Regions from separate parts of the Rhizobium sp. OAE497 genome, predicted to be linked through region 1. Evidence: predicted binding sites of a transcription regulator. Region 1 holds the regulator's gene; each other region holds the start of a gene.
What was found. Region 1 encodes PhoB, which activates phosphate uptake and scavenging genes when phosphate is short. Its sites were predicted from a motif close to TGTCATNNANCTGTCAT; they were not measured.
Positions count from the first base shown of each region.

Region 2: ugpB (sn-glycerol-3-phosphate ABC transporter substrate-binding protein UgpB) is a predicted target of PhoB. The motif match lies at 2,793-2,809, and genes of this name have one in related genera.
Region 3: ABIE40_RS00515 (DUF1045 domain-containing protein) is a predicted target of PhoB. The motif match lies at 3,001-3,017, and genes of this name have one in related genera.

Region 1 covers NZ_JBEPOA010000001.1:456,363-460,910, forward strand. Annotated here, with positions in the region: gene pstB (phosphate ABC transporter ATP-binding protein PstB) at 1-560, shown strand, start outside; gene phoU (phosphate signaling complex protein PhoU) at 605-1,318, shown strand; gene phoB (phosphate regulon transcriptional regulator PhoB) at 1,352-2,035, shown strand; partial or broken gene ABIE40_RS02315 (GcrA family cell cycle regulator) at 2,136-2,654, opposite strand; gene ABIE40_RS02320 (aspartate aminotransferase family protein) at 3,081-4,280, shown strand; gene argF (ornithine carbamoyltransferase) at 4,320-4,548, shown strand, end outside.
Region 2 covers NZ_JBEPOA010000002.1:279,162-283,709, reverse strand. Annotated here, with positions in the region: gene ugpE (sn-glycerol-3-phosphate ABC transporter permease UgpE) at 1-386, opposite strand, end outside; gene ugpA (sn-glycerol-3-phosphate ABC transporter permease UgpA) at 396-1,277, opposite strand; gene ugpB (sn-glycerol-3-phosphate ABC transporter substrate-binding protein UgpB) at 1,342-2,652, opposite strand; gene ABIE40_RS20830 (aconitase X) at 2,900-4,144, shown strand; gene ABIE40_RS20825 (aconitase X swivel domain-containing protein) at 4,141-4,548, shown strand, end outside.
Region 3 covers NZ_JBEPOA010000001.1:105,636-110,183, forward strand. Annotated here, with positions in the region: gene ABIE40_RS00500 (GrpB family protein) at 1-453, opposite strand, end outside; gene phnN (phosphonate metabolism protein/1,5-bisphosphokinase (PRPP-forming) PhnN) at 466-1,065, opposite strand; gene ABIE40_RS00510 (alpha-D-ribose 1-methylphosphonate 5-triphosphate diphosphatase) at 1,062-2,201, opposite strand; gene ABIE40_RS00515 (DUF1045 domain-containing protein) at 2,213-2,908, opposite strand; gene phnE (phosphonate ABC transporter, permease protein PhnE) at 3,040-4,380, opposite strand; gene phnE (phosphonate ABC transporter, permease protein PhnE) at 4,389-4,548, opposite strand, start outside.

The sequences.
Region 1 (4,548 bases):
CGCTCGATGGCGACGATATCTACGATCCGGATATCGACGTCGTCGAACTGCGCGCCCGCGTCGGAATGGTGTTCCAGAAGCCGAACCCGTTCCCGAAGTCGATCTATGAGAACGTTGCCTACGGCCCGCGCATCCATGGTCTTGCCAAGACCAAGGCCGACATGGACCAGATCGTAGAGACCAGCCTGCAACGCGCCGGCCTGTGGAACGAGGTCAAGGACCGCGTTCATGAATCCGGCACAGGCCTCTCCGGCGGTCAGCAGCAGCGCCTTTGCATCGCCCGCGCCGTTGCCGTCTCGCCCGAAGTCATCCTGATGGACGAGCCGTGCTCGGCACTCGACCCGATCGCCACCGCAAAGGTCGAGGAACTGATCCACGAGCTGCGCGAAGCCTACACGATCGTCATCGTCACGCACTCCATGCAGCAGGCCGCTCGCGTTTCGCAGCGCACGGCCATGTTCCATCTCGGCAATCTCGTCGAGGAGAACGACACCGACAAGATGTTCACCAATCCGGACGATCCGCGCACCCAGGATTACATCATGGGCCGCTTCGGCTGATCTTTGGCGTCACGACCCCCGATAGACACTCAAGGACTTTCCCCATGGCATCGACACATATTTTTTCTGCGTATGACGAAGACCTGAAGTTCCTCTCGCGCCGCATTTCCGAAATGGGCGGCCTGGCCGAGCAGATGGTTTCCGACGCTGTCCGCGCCCTCGTCAACGGCGACGCGGCACTGGCGCAGAAGGTCATCTCCGACGACGTGATCCTCGATCACGCCGAGCGCGAGATCAACGACAAGGCGATCGTCACCATCGCCCGCCGCCAGCCGATGGCGTCGGACCTGCGCGAGATCATGGGTTCGATCCGCATCGCCGCCGACCTCGAGCGCGTCGGCGACCTCGGCAAGAACACCGCAAAGCGCGTCATCGCCGTGCAGAGCACCGGCGTTCCGCGCAAGCTCGCCCGTGGCCTGGAGCATCTCTCCGAGCTCGCTCTCGTCCAGCTGAAGGAAGTGCTCGACGTCTACACGACGCGTGCTGCCGACAAGGCGAAGTCGATCCGCGAGCGCGACGAGGAAATCGACGCGATGTACACGTCGCTGTTCCGCGAGCTCCTCACCTACATGATGGAAGATCCGCGCAACATCACCAGCTGCACGCATCTGCTCTTCTGCGCCAAGAACATCGAGCGCATCGGCGACCACGCCACCAACATTGCTGAAACCATCTACTACATGGCGACCGGCGCTCAGCCGGAAGGCGAGCGTCCGAAGGACGACACCGCCAACACCGTCGGCGCGGTAACGGAATAATCATCCGGACCGGGCCTCAGGAGACAGAATAGAATGATCCCGAGAGTTGCAGTCGTTGAAGACGAAGAAGCACTGAGCGTGCTTCTTCGCTACAATCTCGAAGCCGAAGGTTTCGAAGTCGATACCATCCTGCGCGGCGACGAGGCGGAAATCCGCCTCCAGGAGCGCACGCCGGACCTTCTTATCCTCGATTGGATGCTGCCTGGCGTATCAGGCATCGAGCTCTGCCGCCGGCTGCGCATGCGCCCGGAAACCGAGCGTCTGCCGATCATCATGCTGACGGCGCGCGGCGAAGAGAGCGAGCGCGTCCGTGGCCTGTCGACCGGCGCCGACGACTATGTCGTCAAGCCGTTCTCGACGCCCGAGCTCGTTGCCCGCGTCAAGGCGATGCTGCGGCGCGCCAAGCCGGAAGTTCTCTCGACCGTGCTGAAGTGCGGCGATATCGAACTCGACCGCGAAACGCACCGCGTTCACCGCAAGACCCGCGAAGTCCGTCTCGGACCGACCGAGTTCCGCCTCCTGGAGTTTCTGATGTCGTCGCCGGGCCGCGTCTTCTCGCGCTCGCAACTGCTCGACGGCGTCTGGGGTCACGACATCTATGTCGACGAGCGTACCGTCGACGTCCATGTCGGCCGCCTGCGCAAGGCGCTCAACTTCTCGAACATGCAGGATGTCATCCGCACCGTCCGCGGTGCCGGTTATTCCATGGAAGCCTGAGTGATCAAGGAGGCTACGGCCTCCTGATATGCAGATACAAAAAAACGGGCCGAAAGGCCCGTTTTTCGTTTGTCTTTACCCGGCTCAGTTTGCCCGGGCGTGCGGCCCTGCGGCGATCATTGACCGGCTGGTAAGCCAGGCGCTGGTGATAGGTGCAGTAGGGCGAAGAATCCGGGCTTTCGCAGCCGCAGAAATGGAAATCGTCCTTCAGCGGATCGCCGACCGGCCACTTGCAGGTACGCTCGGTCAGTTCCGTCAGGCCGAGACGGCGCGAGATCGGCACGACAACGTTGGAAGCGGGACGATATTCCATCTCCTCCATGACGTCGATTTCGATCTCTTCCTTCAGCATCGTTGCGCCCTGCGGGCGGGCAACGGTGCGGGTCGTCATGCGCGATGCGTAGTTCGGAGCGCGCGGTGCCGAAGTCGTGCGCTTCGGAGCCCGTGCCGCCGTCGCATTGCCGCCGGCCTTGGCACGGCCCGGCAGTGCCAGACGGTGAACCTTGCCGATAACGGCATTCCGGCTCACGCCTCCAAGTTGCGCCGCGATCTGGCTAGCGCTCAACCCTTCGGACCACAGTTTCTTGAGTTTCTCGACCCGCTCGTCTGTCCAGTTCATGCCCTGTGTCTCCGCCGTTTAAGCGTTGTGAAGGCAGAATCCTTCACCGTTTGCCCCGGATGAATCCGACACAAGAAACGCTTGACTAATTTTGGTGACTAGTTCCGCCGCATGCAGTCTAGTAATTGAGTTTTAACCTAGTGTGAGGCTGACTCCGTGACAAGAGTCGCGGGAATCCGGATGAATCGAATTTCAAGTTTTCCCCAACTTGCTTCCCCACAGAGTCATTTCTGCAACATTAGCTGTTGATGAAACGCGACATCGCTTGAGCGTCACCCAGAAGCCACGAAAGCCGTAGTTTTGTTGACATTGCAGTGCGAAAAGTAAATAGTGCACAGCGCCGCCGAGAGGCGGCATTTTTAATTTTTCGGACCTGGTTTTTTAGCCGGAGTCCGGTTGCCCATAACGCTGACAGGAGACCGCGCCATGGCTGAAGCCGCGCCGCTATATGATACCTATTCTCGTGCCCCTCTGCGGTTCGAGCGAGGTGAGGGCGTCTGGCTGATTACCGAGTCCGGCGAGCGATATCTGGATTTTGGCGCCGGCGTTGCCGTGACCGCTGTCGGCCACAGCCATCCTCATGTTGTCGATGCCCTGAAGGCGCAGGCCGAGAAGGTCTGGCACCTCTCCAACATCTACGAGATCCCAGGCCAGGAAAAGCTCGCAACGAGGCTGACGGAAGCGACTTTCGCCGACAAGGTGTTCTTCACCAATTCGGGTGCGGAAGCCCTGGAATGCGCGATCAAGACCGCGCGCCGCTACCAGTATTCGAAGGGCCATCCGGAGCGCTTCCATATCATCACCTTCGAAGGCGCCTTCCATGGCCGTACGCTGGCGACGATCGCCGCCGGCGGCCAGGAAAAGTATCTCGAAGGCTTCGGTCCTAAGACCCCTGGTTTTGATCAGGTGCCTTTCGGCGATGTTGAAGCCGTCCGCGCGGCGATCACCGATGCGACGGCTGGCATTCTCATCGAGCCGGTACAGGGCGAGGGCGGTATCCGCCCGGCGACCGTCGAGTTCATGAAGGCGCTGCGCCAGCTCTGCGATGAGCATGGCCTGCTGCTGATCCTCGACGAAGTGCAGACCGGCGTTGGCCGTACCGGCAAGTTCTTCGCCTATGAATGGTCCGGTGTGAGCCCCGACATCATGGCTGTTGCCAAGGGCATCGGCGGCGGTTTCCCGCTCGGCGCCTGCCTTGCGACGGCTGAGGCGGCCTCCGGCATGAAGGCCGGCACGCACGGCTCGACCTATGGCGGCAATCCGCTCGCCATGGCCGTCGGCAGTGCCGTTCTCGATATCGTGCTCGCCGATGGCTTCCTGCAGCACGTCCGCGACGTGTCGCTGGTCTTCCGCCAGGGGCTGGCGTCGCTGAAGGATCGCTATCCTGACGTGATCGAGGATATCCGCGGCGAAGGCCTGCTGCTCGGCATCAAGGCCGCCGTTCCCTCGAGCGAACTCCTGGCTGCGATCCGCGGCGCGCATCTGCTGGGTGTCCCGGCGGGCGATAACGTCATCCGTCTCCTGCCGCCTCTGGTGGTGACTGCGGAAGAAGCCCGCGAAGGCCTCGCACGCATCGAGCAGGCCGCCGAGAGCATTCGCGCAGCCAAGGCCAAGAAGACGGCTTGAACGGATAGATGCCTTACGAGGCAAACAGGTAAGGACGACATGGCTTCCCCCAAACACTTCCTCGATCTCTCGGCGGTCAGCTCCGCCGATCTGCGCGTCATCATGAATGATGCGATCTCGCGCAAGCAGGCTTTCAAGGCCGGCGCCGGCGACAAGCCGCTCGCCGGCAAGATGCTGGCGATGATCTTCGAAAAGCCGTCCACACGTACCCGCGTCTCCTTCGATGTCGGCATGCGCCAGCTCGGCGGCGAGACACTGTTCCTCTCGG
Region 2 (4,548 bases), on a different contig from region 1:
CGCACCTCGACCGGCAGCATCAGCGTCACGAAGATCATCCAGAAGAACACCATGCGCAGCGGGAAGCGGAAGAACACCACCGCGAAGGCCGACAGGAAGGAGATCAGGATCTTGCCGACGGCAATCAGGATCGCCACCACGAAGGTGTTGAAGAGCAGCCGTTCCAGACTGACGCCGACGGCGCGCTCGACGCCGCCAAACAGCGCCTCGCTGTAATTCTCGGTGAAGTGGCTGCCGGGCAGCAACGAGATCGGCGGCTTGATGATCTCGGCAGAGGTCATCGTCGAGGCGATGAAGGTGTAATAGATCGGGAAGGCGACGATGATGATGCCGATGATCAGCATCAGGTGGCCGATGAGGCTGGCGATTGGGCGTTTTTCGATCATTTCAGGCCCTCACGCATAATGCACGCGCTTCTCGACGAAGCGGAATTGGAAAGCCGTCAGCGCGATGACGATGATCATCAGGATCACGGATTGTGCCGCGGACGAGCCGAGATTGAGGTTCACGAAGCCATCGTTATAGACCTTGTAGACCAGCGTTTCCGTCGCCTTCGCCGGGCCGCCGCCGGTCACCGAATGGATGATGCCGAAGGTATCGAAGAAGGCGTAGACGGTGTTGACGACCAGCAGGAAGAAGGTGGTCGGCGCCAGTAGCGGGAAGACGATCGTCCAGAAGCGGCGGCTGCCGCGGGCGCCGTCGATTGCGGCCGCTTCGATCAGCGACTTCGGGATCGCCTGCAGGCCGGCGACGAAGAACAGGAAATTGTAGCTGATCTGCTTCCAGGCGGCCGCGACGATGACCAGCGTCATCGCTTGGTTGCCGTTCAGAAGCGGATCCCAGAGGAAGCCGTTGCGGCGCAGGATATAGGCGAAAGTGCCCATGGCCGGATTGAACATGAAGAGCCACAGCATGCCGGCGACGGCGGGCGCCACGGCGTAGGGCCAGATCAGCAGCGTGCGATAGAAGGTCTGGCCGCGCACCACCTTGTCGGCGGCCGTCGCCAGGGCCAGCGCCACGACCATCGACAGCAGCGCGGTCAGAACGCTGAAGACGACGGTGACGTAGAGCGAATGCAGATAGTTGGGATCGGCCAATACATCGCGAAAATTCGCAAAGCCGACGAAGCCGCTTTTCAGGCCGAAGGGGTCTTCGCGCTGCATCGACTGGTAGAGCGCCTGGCTGGCCGGCCAGAAAAAGAAGACCACCGTGAGGATGATCTGCGGGGCCACCAGGAAATAGGGAAGGATCTTGTTCGGAAAGACGACGCGCTGCACGGCGATCTCCTTGGCATGAAGGGACCGCCCGCGGCCGAAGCTGCGGGCGGCATTGCGCCGTAACTTACTGGCCGATCGCCTGCTGGATTGCGGCATTGCCGCGTTCGACGGCCTTGTCGAGGGCAGCCTTTGCATCCTGCTTGCCGGCGAGCATCGCCTCGAATTCCTCGTTCATGATGTCGCGCACCTGCGGCAGGTTGACGAGGCGCACACCCTTGGAGTTTTCGGTCGGAGCCTTGCCCATCATCTGCAGGATCGGCGTTTCGCGGCCCGGGTTCTTCTCATAGAAGCCGGACTTCTTGGTGTCCTCATAGGCGGCCATGGTGACCGGCATGTAGCCGGAGACCTGGTGGAGGCGTGCCTGGATCTTGGTCTGCGACAGGAAGTGGAAGAACTGGGCGATGCCCTTGTATTCCTCGTCACTCTTGCCGGCGAAGACCCAGAGGCTGGCGCCGCCCGGAATGGTGTTCTGCGGACGTCCTTCGCCTTCATAGTAGGGAAGCTGGCCGATGCCGTAGTTCATGCCCGACTTGATGATGTCGCCGAGGCCGCCTGAGGATTCCGTCATGATGCCGCATTCACCGGAGGTGAAGAGCTGCTTGGCCTCGGAGGTGCGGCCGCCGTAGCGGAAGGTACCATCCTTGGCGAGATCGGCGATCGACTGGAAATGCTGGACGAAGAGCGGCGAGTTGAAGGCGAGCTTCACATCGGTGCCGCCGAGGCCGTTTTCGTTCGAGCCGTAGGAGATGTTGTTCCAGGCGGCGAGGTTCTCGGTCTGGATCCAGGTCAGCCAGGTGGACGTCAGACCGCAGGAGGAGGCGCCGCTCGACTTGATCTTCTTGGCGGCCTCGAACACTTCAGGCCAGGTCTTCGGCGGGTTTTCCGGGTCGAGACCGGCCTTCTTGAAGGTGTCCTTGTTGTAATAGAGGATCGGCGAGGACGAGTTGTAGGGGAAGGACAGCATGGTGCCGTCCGGCTTCGAATAATAGGCGGCGATACCAGGCAGATATTCCGACTTGTCGAACTTGAAGCCGCCCTTCTCGAGAACCTGGGCCGCCGGCATAATCGCGCCTTCGGCGCCCATCATCACGCCGCTGCCGGCATCGAAGACCTGCAGGATCGCCGGCGCCTGCTTGGCGCGGAAGGCGGCGATGCCGGCATTCAGGGCCTCCGGATAGGTGCCCTTGAAGACCGGAACGATCTTGTAGTCCTTCTGGCTGTCGTTGAATTCCTTGGAGAGCTGGTTGACCACCTCGTTATTGGCGCCCGCCATGGCGTGCCACCACTGCAGTTCGGTCACCGCGAAAGCGCTCGACGCGAAGGAGAGCGACAGGGTGACGGTTGCCGCCGATGCGGCGATGAAACGAATGGACATGGTTCCTCCCTAAGTGTCCTGCCGCGCCGTTTCAGCCGGTCACGGCTTGCCGGCGCAGATCCTCCTCGATCTCACCGGCCGGTTTCGTTGCGAAACTTTACGCATACAAAACGAAAAGAAACGAACTGGCAAATGAAATTGTGAAGGTTTTGTGACATAGTGTTTATGACAGTTTTGTCGAGTGCGGCTTTGGTCGAATTCGCAAGCCATCTTCTCTCCCGCGGGACGACCTGATAGCGTCGCCGCCATGCATTCCTCACTCCAGCTTTCCCCCGATGATCACGCCCTTCTCGATGGCCGCCACGGCGAGGCGGCGGCCTTTGCGATGCGGCTTCTGGTGCGCTTTGCCGAAGCCGTCGGCGCTCAGGAATTGGTGGATATCGAAGCGGCCCATATCGACGGCTGTCTCTATCTCGGCGAGGTCAGCCTCGATTTCGTCGAGCGTATGGTCTCATGGGGCGGGCGCGTCCGGGTGCCGACGACGCTGAATGTCGGCTCTGTCGATCTGATCCATCCCGAACTGTTTCGCGGCGAAGCGGAGCTTGGCCGCAACGGCGCGCGGCTGATGAAGGCGCATGAAGAGCTCGGCTGCGTGCCCACCTTCACCTGCGCCCCCTACCAGACGATCTTCCGGCCCCGCTTCGGCGCGCAGATCGCCTGGGCGGAATCCAATGCTATCGTCTTTGCCAATTCCGTGCTCGGCGCCCGCACCAATCGCTACGGGGATTTCATCGATCTCTGTTGCGCACTGACCGGCCGGGCGCCCTATTACGGGCTGCATGTCACGGAGAACCGCCGCGCCACCGTGCTGATCGATGTCAAAGCCTTTCCCGACGGCGATGCCGGATCGATTTGCGTTGCGGCCGGTCACGCCATCGGCCGCCGCTGCGGCGACAGGATCCCGGTTATCAGCGGATTGCCGAAGGAAAGCTCCGAGGATGATCTGAAGGCGCTGGGCGCCGTTGCCGCGTCGGCGGGTGCCGTGGCGCTTTTCCATGCCGTCGGGCTGACGCCGGAAGCGCCGACGCTTGAGGCAGCCTGCGGCGGAAAAGAGCCGGTGGAGATCATCCGTCTCAGTCGCGATGATATCCGCGAGACGATCCGCAATCTCTCGACGGTGGCGGAGGGTACGCCCCTTGCCGCGGTCAGCATGGGCACGCCGCATTTCTCGATCGGCGAGTTCGAACGGCTGATGCCGCTGCTGACGGACGAGAAGGCGGCGACCGACATCTATATCAACACGAACCGCGAGGTTCTAGCCGAACTCGAGAACCGCAGCTGGCGCGCGAGGCTGGAAGCCGCGGGCATCACGCTCGTCATCGATACCTGCACCTATGTGACGGCGATCATCCGCGACATGTCGGGCGCCGTCATGACCAATTCCGGCAAATGGGCTTACTATGCGCCGGGCAATATCGGCGTCGACGTCGCCTTCGGCTCATTGGCAGAATGCATGGCTTCGGCCCGGGCGGGCAAGGTGGTGCGGCTGTGACGCGTTTTTCCGCAACGACGCTCATGGAAGGCAGCGCGGCAGCGCCGGCGTTCGTGCTGGCCGAACCCTTGAGCTTCTGGGGCGGCGTCGATTCCGCGACCGGCCGGATCATTGACCAGTGGCATCCGCAGAGCGGCCAGTCGATCAGCGGGTCTATCCTGGTCATGGAAGCCGGACGGGGATCGAGTTCGGGAAGCTCGGTGCTCGCCGAAGCGATCCGGCTGAAAACGGCGCCTTCAGGCATCATCCTGTTGAAGCGGGACGCGATCGTCGTGACCGGCGCGATGGTCGCTGAGGCGCTCTATGGCATCGGCTGTCCGGTCGTGCTGGCGCGGGCGGAGGATTGGCCGCAGATCGTGCAGGCAGAGCGCTTGTCTGTTGTAGCCGGAGAGCGTGAGGCGCGA
Region 3 (4,548 bases), 350 kb from region 1:
GCCGCCGGTATAATAATCCCAGTCGTCATCGGCCTCGCTCATCAGCCGCAGCTTCAGTGCGGCATAGGCATCGGCCCGCTCGGGATGGGTCCTGAGATAATCGCGAAACAGGATGCGGTCGCGGAGCACACGATTGTCTGCCGTGCAGAGATAGAGCCGGGAGCCGTAGGTCTTGCCGCTGGTAAAGGTCCAGCTCTCATCGCCGTACTTGTCGCCATGATAGGTGTAACCGGCAACGGTCTGCATCCGCTCGACCGCTGCGGCGACGGTCGCCAGATCCGCGAAGGCGGCATGCAGGTCGATCTTCGGCTTTGCCGCGAGACGGGGAACGGACGTGCTGCCGACATGGTGGAAAGCCGGCGCCAGTCCCGCAAAGATCGGCGCAAGCTCACTACAAACCTGTGCGAAGAGTTCGGGCCATCTGTCATCATAAGGCAGGACGACGATGGCCATGATCTCTCCCCGTCAGGCGACTTCCGCCAGAAAACCGTTCATCGTGTCGATGATCTTGCGCTCGGCTTCGGCCAGAGACCCGCTATTGTCGAGATTGATGACGTCATAGTCGCCGCGCACTGTCAGCGAACCACGGGCGAGGCGGGCCATGATGTCCTCATGGGTCTCGCGGCCGCGCGCTTCGAGGCGCCCCGCAAGTACTTCCGGCCGCGCCGTGACATTGATCACCTTCAGCCGCGGGAAGGCAGCGTGGAAACGATGCAGCGCCGAGCGGGAGCCATTGGCGATCACCAAGTGCCCCTTCGAGAGCGCAACCGACACCTCAGCCGGAATGCCGTATTTCAGGCCATGCGCTTCCCACCAGACGGCGAAGCTGCCGGACTGTTCCATCGATGCGAATCCGGCTTCGGAAACGGCGAGATGATCCTCGCCGCCGGCATCGCCGTCACGGGTGATGACGCGGCGGACGAAGTGAACATTGGGGCGGCTGCCGAAATGCTGGGCCGCCAGCGCCATCAGCGTATCCTTGCCGGCGCCGCTCGGTCCGACGACGACGACCATGATGCCGTGTTCGGTGCCGGGAACGATGTGGGGTTCGTGCGACGGGTTCATGCGACACGGCGCCCTTCGCGCCAGACGGAACGCGTCACCGGAACGCCCTCGTCGCGGAATACGCGCACGAGATCGGCGCGCAGGCCGGTGGCGATGCGGCCGCGGTCGTCGAGGCTGACCGTGCGGGCCGGGGTCGAGGTGACCATGGCGATCGCCTTCGGCAGCGAGATGGATTCGACCTCGTCGGCGATGATGAACGGCGCATAGAGCAGGCTGAGCGGCACGTAGTCGGACGAGAGAACATCGAGAACGCCGCGCTCGGCGAGATCACGGGCAGCGATATTGCCGGAATGCGACTTGCCGCGCACGATGTTCGGCGCGCCCATCAGAACGCTCATGCCGTGCTCGTGCGAAGCCTTGGCGGCGTCGAAGCTGGTCGGGAATTCCGCCAGACGAACACCGTTCTCGATCGCCTCGTCGACATGTTCCATGGTCGCGTCGTCATGGCTGGCAATGGTGATGCCGCGCTCGTTGCAGACCTTGGAAATGGCAATGCGGTGCGGGGTCGAGTTGCGGGCGGATTCGCCAAGGCGCTTCTCGATGAACTTGGCAAAGGCCTCGTCGGAGAGGCCGCGCTTCTTCTGGTAATAGAAGATGTACTGGTCCATGGTCTGGAACTGACGCTGGCCCGGTGCATGGTCCATCAGCGAGACGAGGCGGACATAGGGATCGTTTTCAAAATCGGCGAAATGCTCAAGCACGTTGTCGGCGGAAACCTCGCAGCGCAGATGCAGCAGGTGCTCGGCTCGCAGACGCCCTTCCTGCTCGGCCTTCTGGATGGCGTCAGCCATACCGCGCATCTCGCCATGGTCGAAACCGCCGTCTTCATCGGCGCCCATGCGCAGGCAGTCGAAAACCGTGGTGATACCCGACGTGACGATCTGGGCGTCATGCGCCTGAATGGCTGCCGTCATGTTCCAGCGCAGGCCGGGGCGCGGCGAGTAGTGGCCTTCCAGATGATCGGTGTGCAGTTCGACGAGGCCGGGCAGCAGATAATCGCCCTCGAAGTCCTCGCCGTGGGCAGACGCGCCTTCGGAAATATCGGCGATCTTGCCATCCCGGATCAGCAGCGAGCCGTGGAGTATCTCGTCTTCGAGAATGATGCGGGCATTGGAAAGCACGGTCTCTTTGGTCATGTCATTGTCTTTCAGCGTTTGGTGCCGGCAAGCGGCAGCCAGCTATGAGCCTTGAATGGGGCGCCGCGCGTCTCCTCGGTGAAGACGGCAATGCCGGAAATCGGAAGCGGCCGGCCGGTGAAGGCGGCAAAGCGCTGTTCCAGGATCGATTTCATCAGCGCCGAGCGCTCCTCGGGAACCTGCCCCGTCAGCGTCATGTGGAAGCCAAAGTCGTCCATGACGTAGGGGTAGCCCCAGCGCATCAAGTTGGCGCGCTGGCTTTCCGTCAGCTTCTCGGGCTTGCGCCGGGCAATGTCGGCCTCCGAAAGGGCGGCACGAAACGGCTCGAAGGACTTTACCACGCTTGCGGCGAAATCCTGAAGCGGCTGATGCAGCGAGCCGGGAACGAGCGCAAAGAAGCGACCGAGCTGCCCAAGCACGAGTTCGGGGATTTCGAAGGCCGGCGTGCGCGCCGCGAAATCCTCGACGACAGCCATCAGATCCTTTTCCGTCACCGAAGCGGCAAGCGCAAAGGGCGCCTTGATCGTCGCGTGGAAGCCGTAGCGGCGGGGATCGGCGGTGAGCTCGAACTGCTCCGCGCCGGGCAGGCCGGGCTCTTCGGGAGCCGGGTAAGTTTCTTCAGAAAAGGCATCGCGGCCGAGCCATTCTGCAGCGGCGCGCGTCAGGGAATCATCCTGCGGCGGCGAAAAATAGAGGGCGTATCGCAAAGGTCTTATCCCGGAAAAATGTCTGAGGCAGGGGTCGCAATGTCAGTGATTTGACCGCGGACTGCAAGCTTGCTTCCGGCTAAAAGATTTCCGTGACAGAATGATGATGACGCCGTGGCGCCATCATCTTTTTAATGCGTCTTGGTGCCCATCAGCCGGTGGCGCAGCGCGTTCGAGGCCATGTCGAACAGGAAGACGACGATCAGGATCAGGATGACCATGTGGGCGACGTTTTCCCAGTTGGAATTCGTGCGCATCGCTTCCCAGAGCTTGAGGCCGATACCGCCGGCACCGACTGCGCCGATGATCGTCGCGCCACGAACATTCGATTCCCACTGGTAGAGCGTCTGGCTGACGATCACCGGGACGATCTGCGGCATGACACCGTAGCGATGGACCAGCATCGTCGAGGCGCCCGTCGACTTGATGCCTTCGCGCGGCTTGTTGTCGATGTTTTCGAGACCTTCGGAATAGAGCTTTCCGAGCGTGCCGGTTTCCGTCAGGAAGATCGCGCCGGAGCCTGCAAGCGGGCCGGGGCCGAAGGCGCGCGTCAGGAACAGCGCCCAGATCAGCATGTCGACCGAGCGCAGGAAGTCGAAGAAGCGCTTCAGGATCTGGTTCAGAAACCGGTTTGGCGTGATGTTGCGGGCAGCAAGGAAGGCGAGCGGGAAGGCCGCCAGCGAGCCGAGCAGCGTACCGAGGAAGGCCATCACGATCGTCTGGAAAAGCTTGGTCCAGACGTCGCCATGCTGCCAGGCCGAGTTGTTCCAGATATTGTCGAAGGCGAGCGACAGGTTCGACTGGCTGGGGTCGAGACGCGGGCCTGAAACGATCAGGCTGGCGACTTCACCGGCCGGCTTGTCGAAGAACGGCGAGTGCGTGTCGAAGACAAAGTTTGCCCATCCAAGGAAGCGCTTGCGCACCTTCACGCGGTCCGATGCGATGCTGACGTCGCCTGCAAAGCCAAGGTCGGCAAGCACGTTGTCGTCATAAACGGTCATCCAGGAGGGCACCTCGCCGACGACCTTCGGCTGGCCCGACGACAGGTCGACAGGAACGCTGATGCCGTGCGCCGTCACCGTCGTCATAGCTTTGGTGACCACGACAGTGCGGTTCGTGCCGCTGACGAAGACGGTGACGCTGCCGGGCTCGTTCTTCACCCATTCCGGATGCGGATCGTCGCCGAGCGGCGAGAAGCGCGGATAGCGGGTCTCGATCGAGCCGTCGTCCTGAATGCGGAATTCGGGCTGAACGTCGTAGCTCACCCACTGGCTCATATAGATGCCGACGCGCTCCCAATGGGCCTCGGCCAGCAGCTTCGGCAGATCGAAGAACCAGACGGCATACATGCCATAGAGCAGCGTCGCGATGACCGCCACCAGACCGCCGAAGCGTTGGCGGAAGGAGCGGTGGAAATATTCGGGATAGCGCGCCTCGATCTCGTGCATCCGGTTTGCGTCGATAACCGTCATGGCGGGCCTCAATGTTGCAGAAGGAAAGCGTGCTCGCCAACCAGGCGGCGGCGCAGCCATGCGGAGAACTGGTCGACCGCAACGATGGTGATGAAGAGCAGCAGCACGAGAGCGACCGTCTTGGCGCCGAAGCCGCGCGAGATCGAGAGCTTCAGCTCTTCGCCGATA